Linked DNA regions of Ramlibacter pinisoli. The protein of the gene in region 1 interacts with the protein of each later gene in a pairwise test. Links are inferred from orthologs where the notes say so. Each region holds a gene or a part of one and is shown on either strand. Other genes may lie near its edges. The genes, in order: GON04_RS01890 and GON04_RS14680.

The links.
Region 2: the proteins of GON04_RS01890 (region 1) and GON04_RS14680 interact in binary tests that used the Escherichia coli proteins (3 or more experiments, as listed by UniProt). The link is inferred for Ramlibacter pinisoli from one-to-one orthologs.

The regions. Positions count from the first base shown.
Region 1 is NZ_WSEL01000003.1:144,207-150,402, reverse strand. The notes cover bases 1,009-4,468. They hold GON04_RS01890 (2-oxoglutarate dehydrogenase E1 component), read left to right. Parts: upstream 1,009-1,397; coding sequence 1,398-4,268; downstream 4,269-4,468. Other genes in these bases: odhB (2-oxoglutarate dehydrogenase complex dihydrolipoyllysine-residue succinyltransferase), read left to right, coding at 4,360-4,468; GON04_RS01895 (propionate--CoA ligase), read left to right, coding at 1,009-1,219. In the rest of the region: more of GON04_RS01895, read left to right, coding at 1-1,008; more of odhB, read left to right, coding at 4,469-5,616; GON04_RS01880 (DMT family transporter), read left to right, coding at 5,633-5,947; lpdA (dihydrolipoyl dehydrogenase), read left to right, coding at 5,963-6,196. UniProt on the Escherichia coli protein: E1 component of the 2-oxoglutarate dehydrogenase (OGDH) complex which catalyzes the decarboxylation of 2-oxoglutarate, the first step in the conversion of 2-oxoglutarate to succinyl-CoA and CO(2).
Region 2 is NZ_WSEL01000009.1:29,761-35,495, forward strand. Bases 1,268-4,266 are described here. They hold GON04_RS14680 (ABC-F family ATP-binding cassette domain-containing protein), read right to left. Parts: upstream 3,735-4,266; coding sequence 1,800-3,734; downstream 1,268-1,799. Other genes in these bases: GON04_RS14670 (hypothetical protein), read right to left, coding at 1,268-1,565; GON04_RS14675 (hypothetical protein), read left to right, coding at 1,572-1,739; prmB (50S ribosomal protein L3 N(5)-glutamine methyltransferase), read right to left, coding at 3,731-4,266. Also shown: GON04_RS14660 (2OG-Fe(II) oxygenase), read right to left, coding at 1-398; GON04_RS14665 (hypothetical protein), read left to right, coding at 648-1,076; more of GON04_RS14670, read right to left, coding at 1,050-1,267; more of prmB, read right to left, coding at 4,267-4,597; dapE (succinyl-diaminopimelate desuccinylase), read right to left, coding at 4,689-5,735. UniProt on the Escherichia coli protein: Genetic data indicate it may be involved in ribosome assembly or function.

The DNA.
Region 1 (6,196 bases):
GTGCGAGTGGATGGACGCCACCGACGTGAGCTACACCATCTACACCAGCGGCACGACCGGCCGCCCGAAGGGCGTGCAGCGCGACGTCGGCGGCTATGCCGTGGCGCTGGCGGCCAGCATGCGGCACATCTTCGACGCGCAGGCCGGCGAAACCTACTTCAGCACCAGCGACATCGGCTGGGTGGTGGGCCACAGCTACATCGTCTACGGGCCGCTGATCGCCGGCATGGCGACCATCCTGTACGAGGGGCTGCCGATCCGGCCGGACGCGGGCATCTGGTGGAGCCTGGTCGAGAAGTACAAGGTCTCGGTCATGTTCAGCGCGCCCACCGCGGTGCGGGTCCTCAAGAAGCAGGACCCGGCCTTCCTGCAAAAGTACGACCTGTCGAGCCTGCGGGCGCTGTTCCTGGCCGGCGAGCCGCTGGACGAGCCCACGGCGCGCTGGATCGCCGATGGGCTGGGTGTGCCGGTCGTCGACAACTACTGGCAGACCGAAAGCGGCTGGCCCATCCTCACGATCGCGAACGGGGTGGAGAAGCAACCCGGCAAGTTCGGCAGCCCGGGCGTGCCGATGTACGGGTTCAAGGTCCGCATCGTCCACGAGGCCACCGGCGAAGAACTCACCGAGCCCGACCAGAAGGGCGTCGTCGTCATCGAAGGGCCCACGCCGCCCGGTTTCATGCAGACGGTGTGGCGCGACGATGCCCGCTACGTCCAGACCTACTGGAAGTCCATTCCCGGCAAGATGGTCTACAGCACCTTCGACTGGGGCATCCGCGATGCAGATGGTTACTACTACATCCTGGGGCGCACCGACGACGTGATCAACGTGGCCGGCCACCGGCTGGGCACGCGCGAGATCGAGGAAAGCATCTCCAGCCATCCCGCCGTGGCCGAGGTCGCCGTGGTCGGGGTGGCCGATCCGGTCAAGGGCCAGGTGGCCATGGCGTTCGTGGTGCCGCGCGACGCGGCCGCGGTGGCCGACCCGGCCGACGCACTGAAGCTGGAGGGTGCCATCCTGAAGGTCGTCGACCAGCAGCTCGGCGCGGTGGCCCGCCCGTCCCGCGTCCGGTTCGTCACGCTGTTGCCCAAGACTCGCAGCGGCAAACTGCTGCGGCGTGCCATCCAGGCCGTCTGCGAGGGCCGCGACCCGGGCGACCTCACCACCATCGAGGATCCGTCCGCCCTCCAGCAGATCCGCGACCTGATCACTGCCTGACGCGGCCGGCCGCAGGCAAATCCCCTTTGCCGAAGTGGGGGCGATCGATGGCACAATCGCGGCCGCAACCTCAGGCCCCTTCCAGCCCACAGTCGCATCCGCCATCCGGTTCAGCCGTGTCGCGGAAGGTTTCCTCAACCAACTGAAGTTCCCTCCAGGGGAGCAGAAAGTCAGCGAGATGAGCGATCAGAGCTCCGTCTACACGGCCTATCTCGGCAACTCCTACCTGTTCGGGGGCAACGCGCCCTACGTCGAGGAGATGTACGAGAACTACCTCGCCAACCCCGGCAGCGTTCCCGACAACTGGCGCGAATACTTCGACGCCCTGCAGCACGTGCCCGCGGCCGACGGCAGCCATGCCAAGGATGTGCCGCACCTGCCGGTGATCAACGCCTTCGCCGAGCGCGCCAAGCAGGGCGGTACCAAGGTCGTCGTGGCCGGCGGCGCCGATTCCGAGCTGGCCCGCAAGCGCACCGCCGTCCAGCAGCTCATCGCCGCCTACCGCAACGTCGGTTGCCGCTGGGCCGACGTCGATCCGCTCAAGCGCACCGAGCGCGAGAACATCCCCGAGCTGGAGGCGTCCTTCTACGGCTTCACCGCGGCCGACCAGGAGACGGTGTTCAACATCAGCAACACCTTCTTCGGCAAGGACAGCATGTCCCTGCGCGAGCTGACCAATGCGCTGCGCGAGACCTACTGCGGCACCATCGGCGCCGAGTACATGTACATCAGCGACCAGGGCCGCAAGCGCTGGTGGCAGCAGAAGCTGGAATCCATCCGCAGCAAGCCCCAGTTCAGCGCCGAGAAGAAGAAGCACATCCTCGACCGCCTGACGGCCGCCGAGGGCCTCGAGCGCTTCCTGCACACCAAGTACGTCGGCCAGAAGCGCTTCTCGCTCGAAGGCGGCGAGAGCTTCATCGCCTCGATGGACGAGCTGATCCAGCAGGCCGGCGCCAAGGGCGTGCAGGAGATCGTGATCGGCATGGCCCACCGCGGCCGCCTGAACGTGCTGGTGAACTCGCTGGGCAAGATGCCGGCGGACCTGTTCGCCGAGTTCGACCACACGGCCAAGGAAGACCTGCCGTCCGGCGACGTGAAGTACCACCAGGGCTTCAGCTCGGACGTCAGCACGCCCGGCGGCCCGGTGCACCTGTCGCTGGCCTTCAACCCTTCGCACCTGGAGATCGTCAACCCGGTGGTCGAGGGCTCCGTGCGCGCCCGCATGGACCGCCGCGCCGACCCCAAGGGCAAGCAGGTGCTGCCGGTGCTGGTGCACGGCGATGCCGCCATCGCCGGCCAAGGCGTGGTGCAGGAGACGCTGGCGCTGGCCGAGACTCGTGGCTACTACACGGGCGGCACGGTGCACATCGTCATCAACAACCAGATCGGCTTCACCACCTCCGATCCGCGCGACACGCGCTCGACGCTGTACTGCACCGACGTCGTCAAGATGATCGAGGCGCCGGTGCTGCACGTGAACGGTGACGACCCCGAGGCGGTCGCGCTGGCCACGCAGCTGGCGCTGGAGTACCGCATGGAGTTCGCCAAGGACGTGGTGGTCGACATCGTGTGCTTCCGGAAGCTGGGCCACAACGAGCAGGACACCCCGTCGCTCACCCAGCCGCTGATGTACAAGAAGATCGCCCAGCACCCCGGCACGCGCAGGCTGTACGCCGACAAGCTGGCCGCCCAGGGCATGGGCGACACGCTGGGCGACGACATGGTCAAGGCCTTCCGCTCCGCGATGGACGCGGGCCGGCACACGGTCGACCCGGTCCTGACCAACTTCAAGAGCAAGTACGCCGTCGACTGGACGCCCTTCCTGGGCAAGAAGTGGACGGACGCGGGCGACACCGCCATCCCGATGGCCGAGTGGAAGCGCCTGGGCGAGCGCATCACCACGGTGCCCGAGCACTTCACGGTGCACCCGCTGGTCAAGAAGGTCCTGGAGGACCGCGCCGCCATGGGGCGCGGCGACGTCAACGTCGACTGGGGCATGGGCGAGCACATGGCCTTCGCGTCGCTGGTCGCCAGCGGCTACCCGGTGCGCCTGTCCGGCGAGGACGTGGGCCGTGGCACCTTCACGCATCGCCACGCCGTGCTGCACGACCAGAACCGCGAGCGCTGGGACATCGGCACCTACATCCCGCTGCAGAACGTGGCCGAGAACCAGGCGCCGTTCGTCTGCATCGACTCCATCCTGTCCGAGGAGGCCGTTCTCGGCTTCGAGTACGGCTATGCGTCGAACGACCCGAACACGCTGGTGATCTGGGAAGCCCAGTTCGGCGATTTCGCCAACGGCGCGCAGGTCGTCATCGACCAGTTCATCGCCTCCGGCGAGGTGAAGTGGGGCCGCGTCAACGGCATCACCCTGATGCTGCCGCACGGCTACGAGGGCCAGGGCCCCGAGCACAGCTCGGCCCGCCTGGAGCGCTTCATGCAGCTGTCTGCCGACACCAACATCCAGGTGGTGCAGCCGACGACCGCCAGCCAGATCTTCCACGTGCTGCGCCGGCAGATGATCCGCCAGCTGCGCAAGCCGCTGGTGATCATGACGCCCAAGTCGCTGCTGCGGAACAAGGACGCCACCTCGCCGCTGTCCGAATTCACCCGCGGCGGCTTCCAGACCGTCATCCCCGAGAACAAGGACCTCAAGGCCGACAAGGTCAAGCGCGTGGTCGTGTGCTCGGGCAAGGTCTACTACGACCTGGCCAAGAAGCGCGAGGAGAAGGGCGCCGACGACACCGCGATCCTGCGTGTCGAGCAGCTCTATCCGTTCCCGCACAAGGCGTTCGCGGCGGAGCTGCGCAAGTACCCGAATGCGACCGACGTCGTGTGGTGCCAGGACGAGCCTCAGAACCAGGGCGCCTGGTTCTTCGTGCAGCACTACATCCACGAGAACCTGGTCGAGGGGCAGAAGCTCGGCTACTCCGGTCGGGCCGCCTCGGCGTCCCCGGCCGTGGGCTACTCGCACCTGCACCAGGAGCAGCAGAAAGCGCTGGTCGACGGCGCGTTCGGCAAGCTCAAGGGTTTCGTCCTCACCAAGTAACCAGTCCGGCGCGGGCATCGGCAATGGCGCGCGTGCGCCGTCGCTGGTTCTCGCCCGCTGCCCGACGCTTAACGCAAAACGGAAGAAGAACATGTCGATCGTTGACGTGAAGGTGCCCCAGCTGTCGGAGTCGGTGGCGGAAGCGACCCTGCTGCAGTGGAAGAAGAAGGCCGGCGAGGCCGTCGCGCAGGACGAGATCCTGATCGAGATCGAGACCGACAAGGTCGTGCTCGAGGTGCCGGCCCCCAGCGCCGGCGTGCTGTCCGAGATCGTGGTGGCCGACGGCGGCACCGTGACGGCCGATCAGGTCATCGCGAAGATCGACAGCGCGGGCCGTGCCTCTGCTGCTGCGGCGGCACCGGCTGCTGCCGCCACGGCGGCCCCGGCCGCCGCCAAGCCGGCCGCCGCGCCGGCGACCGGCGGTTCCAAGTCCGACGTGGCGATGCCCGCGGCGGCCAAGCTGATGGCCGACAACAGCCTGGCTGCCGGCTCCGTGCCCGGTACCGGCCGCGACGGCCGCATCACCAAGGGCGACGTCCTGTCGGCGGTCGCCGGTGGCGCCAAGCCCGCCGCGGCTGTCCCCTCGGCCCGTCCTCCCGCGCCCGCGCTGCCCCAGGTGGCGGCGCCGGTCGCGCCCGACCTCGGCGGCCGCCCCGAGCAGCGCGTGCCGATGAGCCGCCTGCGTGCCCGGGTGGCCGAGCGCCTGCTGCAGTCGCAGTCGAGCAACGCCATCCTCACCACCTTCAACGAGGTCAACATGGCCCCGGTGATGGAGATGCGCAAGAAGTTCCAGGAGAAGTTCGAGAAGGAGCACGGCGTCAAGCTCGGCTTCATGTCCTTCTTCGTCAAGGCGGCCGTGCACGCGCTGAAGAAGTACCCGGTTCTCAACGCCAGCGTCGACGGCAACGACATCGTCTACCACGGCTACTTCGACATCGGCATCGCCGTGGGCTCGCCGCGCGGCCTGGTGGTGCCGATCCTGCGCAATGCCGACCAGCAGTCGTTCGCGGACATCGAGAAGAAGATCGCCGAGTACGGCGCCAAGGCGCGCGACGGCAAGCTGGGCATCGAGGAGATGACCGGCGGCACCTTCTCCATCTCCAACGGCGGCGTGTTCGGCTCGATGCTGTCGACCCCTATCATCAATCCGCCGCAGTCGGCCATCCTGGGCGTGCATGCGACCAAGGACCGCGCGGTCGTCGAGAACGGCCAGGTCGTGGTGCGCCCGATCAACTACCTCGCCATGAGCTACGACCACCGCATCATCGACGGCCGCGAGGCGGTGCTGGGCCTGGTGGCGATGAAGGAAGCGCTGGAAGACCCGGCGCGCCTGCTGTTCGACATCTGACGGCGCGAACCGCGTCATGGCGTGGCTGTACCTACTGGCCGCCGGCCTGTTCGAAGTGGGCTGGCCGGTCGGCTTCAAGCTCTCGCAACAGGGGCTCAAGGCCTGGGGCATCGGCATCGCCATCGTCTGCATGGCCCTGTCGGGCCTGCTGCTGTGGCTGGCGCAGCGCCACATTCCCATCGGAACCGCCTATGCCGTCTGGACCGGCATCGGCGGCGCCGGAACGTTTTTGATCGGCGTCCTGTTCTTCGGTGACGCGCTGACCCCGGGCCGGGTGCTCGGCGTGGCGCTGATCGTCGGCGGCGTCGTCACCCTGAAGCTCTCGCACTGAGGGCTGGAGAGTCTGATGAGCAAGCAATTCGATGTCGTCGTGATCGGCGGCGGCCCCGGCGGCTACATCGCCGCCATCCGCGCGGCGCAGCTGGGGTTCAACACCGCCTGCATCGACGAGTGGAAGAACAAGGACGGCAAGCCGGCGCCCGGCGGCACCTGCACGAACGTCGGCTGCATCCCGTCCAAGGCGCTGCTGCAGTCCTCGGAGAACTTCGAGGAGGCCGGCAAGCACTTCGGCGACCACGGC
Region 2 (5,735 bases), on another replicon or contig:
CCCACGATGTCGAAGCCGTAGCTGCGGTTGATCTGCGTGAACAGGGCGCCGACCTTGTGGTACAGCCAGTGGTTCTCGGGCTGTGGCTCGATCCAGGCGATGTGGCTGACGCGGTAGCTGTCGGCTCCCAGCTCGACCCGCCCGTCCATCATCGGCAGGGCGCGGCCGGCGGCCACCACGGCCGCGCACTCCTCGGGCGTCAGCACGCCGGCCTGCCACTGCACGGCGGCCATGCTGGCGTTCTGGCTGGCCACTGTGGTCTGGCCGAACGGGCCCTGGCCCGTGCGCCACGCCAGCGAGCCCACGCCGGCCTCGTTGACGCGGATGTCCGACGGGAACCGGTACTGCAGGGGCACGGCATCGTGGCCGGCCAGCGACGCGGGGGGATAGCTCGACATGGTTGCGGATTTGCGACTGTTTCGGATGGGCTGAAGTGTCGCAGCAATCGTGGCTTCGGTAACCGGCGTGCCCCTGCGCCGCAACAGGCCATCGGACCGCCAACCTGCTGCCGAGCCAGCGCCGGCGCGGCTCGCGACCGAACAGGTCGTCGCGGCGAGCAGCCCGACCGTGTTTCCGAAGCTGAGCCGTTGTTACGCTGAGGCACATCGGCGGCCGGCGGCGTGGCTAGGATTCCTCCTGCCAACACCATGCTCTACGCCGCTCCCCTCCCCAGCTCGCCCCGGACCGCCGGCCGCTCGCCCAGGACAGAACAGGCCATCCAGGTCGTGCTGCGCCTGCTGCGCGAACAGCTGGGCATGGACGTGGTCCACGTGGGCCAGTTCAGCGAGGGCGAGCGCCGCTTCCGCGTGGTCGAGGCGCTGCAGCATGGCCCGGCCGCCGCGCTGGCCACCGCGTCCGGGCAACGCGGCACCGCCGCGGGTGAACTGCTGGAGGCGCCGATCACGCTGCCCGACGGCCGCGTGCACGGCACCCTGTGCTGCCACAGCCCCGGCGACGATCCGGCCCAGGCCGAGCGCCACCTGCGCCTGCTGCGCCACGGTGCCCGGCTGGCCGCCCGCCTGCTGGACCAGGAAGAGGTGCTGCGCGAGCTAGGGCGGCAGGTGCCCAGCCACTGAGGGCGGTGGCAGCAGCAGCCGCGCGTCCCGCACCACCCGCACGCAGTCCTTGATGTGCTCCTCGCCGAGGTAGCGCAGCGCGGCATACCCCACCACCGCGGCGGCCGCCTGGCCGGCAATCGGCACGTAGCGTGCCGCCCGCTTGGCGCTCAGGCGCATGCCGACCTTGCCGGCGACCTGCAGGACGAGGTCGCGAGTGACCAGCCGCCCGATGACGGCCGAGCCGACCACCGCCACCGCCTTCTGGACCTGCTGCCGTTCGTGCGCCGGCAGCCGTGCGAGCTGGTCCGGCGTGAGGCCGAAGCGGGCGTTGATCTCCGGCAGCAGGTTGGCCAGCAGCGCGGCATCGACGACGAAGTCGAGGCCGGGCAGCGGCACGGCGCTGGCCGCGGCGCCCACCAGGGCGCGCCGGTTCAGCAGGCGGCGGCAGGCCCGGACCCGCTCCAGCAGGGCGGGGTCGCCGGCGGCCAGCTGCAGGGCGGAAGGCATGGGCCGATGCTGGCGGCAGGCGCGGCGGTGCGCAAGGCCAAACCGCCCATCATGCTGTACGACCGTGACATGGATGACGTGGAGGTCGAGGTCGCCGAACTGCTGGTGGCCACGGCCGACGCCGCCGACGACCTGGTCGCGACCGGCGCGTCCCGCCGGTGCTGCGGCTGCTGAGGGAGCGGCTGAAGTGATGGAGGCCGAGGCGGGCACGACCGAGGCGCCGGCCCCCACGGCTCACTGAGCCGCGGCCTCGATCGCCTCGATCTCGCCCGACAGGGCCAGCCAGCGTTCCTCGTCGGCCTCCAAGGCGGCCGCCGCCTGCTTCAGCTGCCGGCCGGCCTCGGCGATCTCGGCGGGCGGCAGCGACGTGGCCAAACGTGCTTCCAGCGCCTGGGTCTCGGCCTGCCGCTGGGCCATGCGCGCTTCCAGCTCGGCCAGTTCGCGCTTGAGCGGACGTGTCCGCGCCGCCAGCTGCTGGCGCGCGGCCGCACCCTGGCGGCGCTGGTCCTGCGCCGGGGCGGCTGCAACCGGCGCCGCGGTCGGCGCCGGCGCGGCGGCGACGGCGCGAGCCGCCTCGCGCACCCGCTTGGCTTCGTCCAGCAGGTAGCGCTGGTAGTCGTCCAGGTCGCCGTCGAACGGACCGATGGCGCCGCGGCCCACCAGCCAGAACTCGTCGCACACGGCTCGCAGCAGCGCGCGGTCGTGGCTGACCAGCATCACCGTGCCCTCGAATTCGTTCAGCGCCACCGACAGCGCCTCGCGCGTGGCCAGGTCCAGGTGGTTGGTCGGCTCGTCCAGCAGCAGCAGGTTGGGGCGTTGCCAGACGATCATGGCCAGCACCAGGCGGGCCTTCTCGCCGCCGCTCATGGTGCCGACGGCCTGGGCGACCATGTCGCCGGAAAAATTGAAGCTGCCCAGGAAATTGCGCAGTTCCTGCTCGCGGCCGGCCGGGCCGACGTCGCGCGCCAGCCGCACCATGTGCTCCAGCGGGTTGCTCTGCGGCGACAGCACGTCCAGCTCCTGCTGCGCGAAGTAGCCGATGTGCAGTCCCTTGCCTTCGGTGATCGTGCCCTGCAGCGCCTCGATCTGGCGCGCGACGGTCTTGACCAGCGTCGACTTGCCTTGGCCGTTGGCGCCCAGGATGCCGATGCGCTGGCCGGCCATGACCGACCGGCTGACTCCGCGCAGGACGACCTTGTCCGGGTAGCCCAGGACCGCGTCGCTGATGGCCAGCATGGGGTTGGGCAGGTTGGCCGGCTCCTTGAACTCGAAGTTGAAGTCGGCCTCGGCCAGCACCGGCGCGATCTTCTCCATGCGCTCCAGCGCCTTGACCCGGCTCTGGGCCTGCTTGGCCTTGCTGGCCTTGGCCTTGAAGCGGTCGATGAACTTCTGCAGGTGGGCGATCTTTTCCTGCTGGCGGGCGAACGACGTCTGCTGCAGTTCGAGCTGCTGCGCGCGCGTGGTCTCGAACGCGCTGTAGTTTCCGCCGTAACGGGTGAGCTTCTGGTTCTCGATGTGCACGGTGACGCCGGTCACCGCATCGAGGAACTCGCGGTCGTGGCTGATCACGAGCATGGTGCCCGCATAGCGCTGCAGCCAGGCCTCCAGCCAGACCAGCGCGTCGAGGTCCAGGTGGTTGGTCGGCTCGTCCAGCAGCAGCAGGTCGGACGGGCACATCAGCGCACGGGCCAGTTGCAGCCGCATGCGCCAGCCGCCGGAGAAGCTGTTCACCGGCTTGTCGAGCTCCTGCACCTGGAAGCCCAGGCCCAGGATGAGCGCCTGTGCGCGTGGCACGGCATCGTGCTCGCCGGCATCGGCCAGGTCGGAGTAGGCGTGGGCGATCGCCATGCCGTCCTCGGCGGCCTCGGCGGCGGCGAGGGCCGCGCGCACTTCCATGAGGCGGGTGTCGCCGGCCAGCACGAAGGCGGTGGCGCCTTCCTCCGTTTCCGGCATGTGCTGGGCGACCTGCGACATGCGCCACTGCGGCGGGATCGAGAACTCGCCGGCGTCCTCGTGCAGGTTGCCGTCGAGCAGGGCGAACACGGTGGACTTGCCGGCGCCGTTGCGGCCGACCAGGCCGACCTTCTCGCCCGGGTTGAGCGTGATGGAGACGTTGTCGAGCAGCACCTTGGCGCCGCGGCGCAGGGTGAGGTTGCGAAGCGAGATCATGATGGGGCGAGGGCTTCGCGGGTGAGGAGCAGGACCTGGTCGGGGCCGGCGCTGGTGTCCAGCCACACGGCTTCCAGGTTCGGGAATGCGGCTTCGAAGTGGGCGCGCTCGTTGCCGATTTCCAGCACGAGCACGCCGTTCGTCGACAGGCGCGAGGGCAGGTCGGCCAGCAGGCGGCGCACGAAGTCCATGCCGTCGTCGCCGCCGGCCAGGGCCAGCGCCGGCTCGGCACGGTATTCGGCCGGGAGCTGCGCCATGCTGGCACTGTTGACGTAGGGCGGGTTGCACAGCACCAGGTCGTACGGGCCGGGCAGGGCGGCCATGCCGTCGGAGACGACGAGGCGCACGCGCGACTCGAGCTGGTGGCGCGCCACATTGCTCGCCGCGACGGCCAGCGCATCGGCGGAGATGTCGGAGGCGTCCACGGTTACGTCCGGATAGGCCATGGCCGCCAGCACGGCCAGGCTGCCATTGCCGGTGCACAGGTCCAGCACCCGGCGCGTGCGCTCCGACAGCCAGGGATCGATGCTGCCGTCGGCCAGCAGCTCGGCGATGAAGCTGCGCGGCACGATGGCGCGCTCGTCGACGTGGAACGGCACGCCCTGCAGCCAGGCCTCGCCGGTCAGGTAGGCGGCCGGCTTGCGGGTGGCAATGCGTTCGGCGATGAGTGCGTCGACGGCAGCAACCTGTGCGGGCTCCACCGGATCGGCCGCGTGCGCGTCCAGGTCATCCAGCGGCAGGCCGAGCTTCCACAGCACCAGCCAGGCGGCTTCGTCGAAGGCGTTGGTCGTGCCATGGCCGAAGGCGACGCCGGCTTCCGAGAGTCGGGCGGCGGACTGCTCGACGAGTTGGAGGAGGGTCATGGGGGAATACCTTGTCATGCCGGGCTCGACCCGGCATCCATCTCCGGAACCAGGCCGCACCCGGATCGTCGTGCGGGAGATGGATTGCGGGTCAGGCCCGCAATGACACTCCGTTCAGCGCTTCCAGCGTGCGCCGGTAGATGTTCTTCAGTGGCTCGATGTCGCCCACCAGCACATGCTCGTCGATCTTGTGGATGGTGGCGTTGACCGGGCCGAACTCCACCACCTGCGGGCAGATGCGGGAGATGAAGCGGCCGTCGCTGGTGCCGCCGGTTGTCGACAGTTCGGCCTCGACGCCGGTCTCGGCGCGGATCGCCTGGCGCACGGCATCGACCAGGTCGCCCGGCGTGGTGAGGAAGGGCAGCCCGCTGAGGTTCCACTCGACGGCATGGTCGAGTCCGTGCCGCTGCAGCACCTCGGCCACCGCGGCCTGCAGCCCCTCGGGCGTCCACTCGGTCGAGAAGCGGAAGTTGAAGTCGATGACGACCGTCCCCGGCACCACGTTGGTGGCGCCGGTGCCGCCGTGGATGTTGCTGATCTGGAAGCTGGTGGGCGGGAAGTAGGCGTTGCCGCGGTCCCACTCGCGCGCGGCCAGCTCGTTCAGGGCCGGCAGCGCCAGGTGGATCGGGTTCTTCACCAGCTGCGGATAGGCGATGTGCCCCTGGACGCCGCGCACCGTGAGCTTGCCCGACAGGCTGCCGCGGCGGCCGTTCTTGACCATGTCGCCCAGCCGCGTGACCGAGCTGGGCTCGCCGACGATGCACCAGTCGAGCTGCTCGCCCCTGTCCTGCAGCACGCGGCAGACCACCGCGGTGCCGTCGATCGAGGGGCCTTCCTCGTCGCTGGTGACCAGCAGGGCGATGGAGAGCGCGGGGTCCGGGTGCGCGGCCAGGAACTCCTCGACCGCGACCGTGAACGCCGCGATCGACGTCTTCATGTCGGCCGCGCCGCGCCCGTACAGCTTGCCGTCGCGGTGCGCCGGGACGAAGGGATCGCTGGCCCATTGCTCGAGCGGGCCGGTGGGCACGACGTCGGTGTGGCCGGCGAACACCAGCGTCGGCGCATCGCGGCGCGACGAGGGCCGCTTGGCCCAGAGGTTGGTGACGCGGAAATCGGCCGGGCCGCTGGCGATGGTCTC